2 regions of the Morganella sp. BCCO 40_0007 genome follow, and region 2 is predicted to be linked to the other one. Evidence: predicted binding sites of a transcription regulator. Region 2 holds the regulator's gene; the other holds the start of a gene.
The links. The regulator LexA, encoded in region 2, represses DNA repair genes until DNA is damaged. The targets are predictions, from matches to a motif close to TNCTGTATGTACATACAGNA.
Positions count from the first base shown of each region.

Region 1: the regulator LexA is predicted to act here: its motif matches at 932-951, upstream of dinB (DNA polymerase IV).

Region 1 is NZ_JAVBIN010000013.1:16,265-18,461, reverse strand. It holds gene R5268_RS15780 (glycerophosphodiester phosphodiesterase family protein) at 1-759, opposite strand, end outside; gene dinB (DNA polymerase IV) at 975-2,030, shown strand; gene pepD (beta-Ala-His dipeptidase) at 2,085-2,197, opposite strand, start outside.
Region 2 is NZ_JAVBIN010000016.1:18,882-21,078, forward strand. It holds gene plsB (glycerol-3-phosphate 1-O-acyltransferase PlsB) at 1-110, opposite strand, end outside; gene R5268_RS17760 (diacylglycerol kinase) at 249-620, shown strand; gene lexA (transcriptional repressor LexA) at 738-1,352, shown strand; gene zur (zinc uptake transcriptional repressor Zur) at 1,432-1,950, opposite strand; gene R5268_RS17775 (YbaK/EbsC family protein) at 2,127-2,197, shown strand, end outside.

The sequences.
Region 1 (2,197 bases), on a different contig from region 2:
GAACAGCACAACCCGGTTTTTATTATTTTTACGGAAGCAGTCCATGGCTGTTTTATCCCATGTCAGCACAACCGGAGAGCGGGCTTCACCCAGTGTAAAGGTTTCAACCACATCGACCTTGCGGTGCAGCTCGAAGCCATACCAGCGTGGCTGAGGATTATCTGCCAGGTCACAGGTGTGAGTGATCAGGCTGCCGGCCAGTGCATTGCGGGTGGTATCACGGCTTTCAAATACCGGGATTGACTGTGGCAGTGCGGCCAGATAATCCTGACCGGTCGAATAGACACGAACCCGGTTCTTCGCCTGATGACGGGTCAGTACGGTATCCAGCTGCTGTGCAAAGATGGCAGGTACTGCATCCGGGGATTTGATATCGAGATAGAAAAAAGTCTCCGGATAGCGGCTCAGTACAGTGTCCAGTGACGGAATCGCGGCGTTGATATGGGTGTTGTTTTTTTGATTATAGTCACGGGCTGCATCAATTTTTGCCAGCTCTGCGGCCGTGTAACCGGAAACCGGACCGGTTTTATCGGTCAGGGATTTCAGATCAGACGGGCGGTATAACACCACCTGGTTGTCTTTTGATAACTGAAGCGTGATCCAGATAGCATCCGCTTTGTTACCCAGTGCTTTATCGATGGCGTACAGGGTGTTTTCAGGCGCATCCGCAGTGGCGGCGCGGTGAGCAATAATTTGCGGTGCTGCGTGGGTTGTCATAACAATACAACTCAGAAAAAGGGCAGAAAGTATTTTTTTCATAATCCGTCCGTCAGAAAGAAAGTGATCGGGTGTGTGTCACGCAGCTGTTTTACCAAAGCAACATGACAACCGGATGTAATCACAGAAAAAAAACACAAACTTGCAAATTTCAGCCCGCTGATTGATATGGTGAATAATGAGTGGATTAATCGATTTGAATTGAATTAAGTTTAACTGTATATTTAAACAGTAATATTGGTGAGCGGGAGAGGCGGATGCGTAAAATTATTCATATTGATATGGATTGTTTTTATGCGGCGATTGAAATGCGTGACGATCCCCGTCTGCGCGATATCCCTCTGGCTATCGGCGGGAGTGCCGACCGGCGCGGTGTGATTGCAACCGCGAATTATCCGGCACGGCGTTTCGGGGTGCACAGTGCGATGTCGACGGCAAAAGCATTGCTGTTATGCCCGCACCTGAAAGTAATCCCGGGACGGATGGAGTTATATAAAACCACCTCCCGCCATCTGCATGCTATTTTTGCCCGTTATACCTCACTGATTGAGCCGCTGTCTCTCGATGAGGCCTATCTTGATGTGACGGACAGTCCGCAGTGCTGGGGCTCCGCCACGCTGATGGCAGAAGAGATCCGCCGGACTATTTTTACTGAGCTGGGACTGACGGCATCAGCCGGGGTGGCACCGGTCAAGTTTCTCGCCAAAATCGCCTCTGATCTGAATAAACCAAACGGGCAGTACATTATCACACCGGAGCAGGTAGCGGATTTTGTTCTGTCTCTGCCGCTGCGTAAAATTCCCGGCGTGGGAAAAGTAACCGCAAAACGGCTGACTGATCTTGGGCTGGAGACTTGCCGGGATGTGCAGCATTATGATCAGATATCGCTGCTGAAGCAGTTCGGAAAGTTCGGCCGGATCATCTGGGAGCGCAGTCACGGCACAGATGAGCGTCCGGTTTGTCCGGACAGGGAACGGAAATCGGTCGGTGTTGAGCGGACACTGGCGGAAGATATTGTGTCGTGGGATGAATGTCAGACCATTATTGATGCGCTGTTTCCGGAGCTGGAGCGCCGTCTGACAAAGGTGTCATCGGATCTGCGGATCGCCCGGCAGGGAATCAAACTCAAGTTTGCGGATTTTCAGCAGACAACACAGGAACATGTTCATCCGGTGCTGGATAAAGCGGATTTACTGAAGACGGCGGAACTGGCCTGGAAAAGCCGCCGGGAAGGGCGTGGTGTCAGGCTGGTGGGGCTGCATGTGACACTGCTGGACCCGCAGCTGGAGCGGCAGTTGCTGCTGGGATTCTGAAGCACATATAAAAACGGCGGAACAGATGTTCCGCCGCTGAACTGAATGATGCTGTTATGCTTTTTCAGGGATCGCTTTTAAGATAGCGGTCAGTAACTGCCAGTACTGTCCGACACTCTTGATATGCACCTGCTCATCCGGAGAGTGAGCACCGGTGATGGTCGGCC
Region 2 (2,197 bases):
GTATCCAGCCCCAGTTCACTGACCGGATCCGTCGGGATCGGCTTGCTTTTTACCAATAGTTTTAATGGTAAATTCAATACGTTATAGTATATTTTACGCCAAAGTGACATAAATGTATGAAGCCTCTTGTTGACAATTCGTCTTCAGCATACCAGAAAGGCGAAGCCAGATCTGTGTTGCGTCAGCAATAAAATCACGGAAAAACGGCGGCAGTCAGCCAGATAATCAGATTATTAACAGTGACGGAAATGAAGAAAAATACCGGATTTACACGATTAATTAAAGCGGCAGGTTATTCAAAAAAGGGACTCACAGCAGCATGGAAAAATGAAGCAGCTATCCGCCAGGAGTTACTGACGCTGATCCCGGCCGTCATTATTGCGTTTGCTTTCTCTTTTACGGCGGTTGAGCGGGTTCTGCTGATCGGTTCGGTGGTGCTGGTGGTGGTCATTGAACTCATCAACAGCGCGATTGAGGCGGTGGTTGACCGCATCGGCACGGAATATCACGAACTGTCCGGGCGCGCGAAAGATATGGGCTCCGCGGCGGTACTGGTTGCCACATTACTGGGGCTGTTTATCTGGATTATGCTGTTTGTCAGCTGGTTCTCCCGCCTCTGATAGACGATTTTTTGTGAAACCTGCGGCGTAACACGTATTTTCCTCATGTTGTGGTTTCCAATCCCGGAATACCTGTATATACTCACAGTCTGACTGTATAAACAAACAGGGGGCGAAATGAAAGCACTGACGGCACGGCAGCAACAGGTCTATGACCTTGTTCGTGACCATATTTCGCAGACGGGCATGCCACCGACGCGTGCAGAAATTGCGGCACGCCTGGGTTTTCGTTCTCCGAATGCGGCGGAAGAGCATCTGAAAGCCCTGGCGCGTAAAGGCGTCATTGAGATTGTTTCCGGGGCATCCCGGGGCATCCGTCTGCTTCTGGAAGAAGAAGAGGATGAAGGTTTACCATTAATCGGCCGTGTGGCTGCGGGTGAGCCTTTATTAGCACAGGAACATATCGAAAGTCATTACCGGGTTGACCCGATGCTGTTTAAACCCAGCGCAGATTTTCTGCTGCGGGTAAATGGTATGTCAATGAAAGATATCGGTATTATGGACGGTGACTTACTTGCGGTGCATAAAACCCAGGACGTACATAACGGCCAGGTGGTGGTTGCCCGTATTGAAGATGAAGTCACGGTCAAACGGTTTAAGAAAGTGGGCAGCAAGATTGAGCTGCATGCTGAAAACGAGGAATTCAGCCCGATCGTGGTGGATTTACGGGAACAAAACTTTACTGTCGAAGGTCTGGCGGTGGGTGTGATCCGTAATAACGACTGGCACTGATTTCCGGGATATCCGTCTGAAAACGGTATCCGCTTAAAAACCACAGTATACCGGAGACGGTTACTGTGGTTTTTGTTTTTCAGCGCCCGCGTTTGCGCGGCTCATCATGTTTATGGTCATGCAGACATTTATCTCTGCGGGTACAGGATTCGATATCATAACAAGGACGGCAGTACCCGTGTGCCTCAATCACACTGTGGCGGATATGAAACTGTGCGGCATCCGCCAGCTGACTGATTTGTGAATCAATCGCCTCACCATCCCGCTCTGTCACACTATTACAGCGATCGCAGATAAACAGTACGGAAGTATGGCTGGGTTTATCAAAATGCGGGCACATCACAAAGCTGTTTGTGGACTCAATTTTATGAATAAACCCCTGCTCCAGCAGAAACTCCAGACCGCGGTAGATTGTCGGCGGTTTTGCCTGTGGTTCTGTTTCGCGCAGCAGATCCAGCAGTTCATAAGCGCTGATAGCACCGGGCTGACCGGCAATCAGTTGCAGAATGGATTTTCGCTGAGAAGTCATGCGTACACTGCGTGACAGACACAGCGCCTCTGCTTTTTTTAATACAGTTTGAATATCAACAGGTTGCATGACATCACCTTCCGCTAATCAATAAATATATGAACAGCCCACTCTAACATGAATTCCGGCAGAATAACTGTTATCCGCGCTATTTTGTCAAAAAAGGGGTGCCAATTCAGGGCAAATTATGGTGAATTGTTGGTGCGAACACATAAAGAGCACATGATAATAAAACGGAGTCCTGAATGAGTATCGAAACGGTTCGTGCCTGGTTTGGCACGCATGCCCCGGATGTCACGATTATTGAAACTGCACA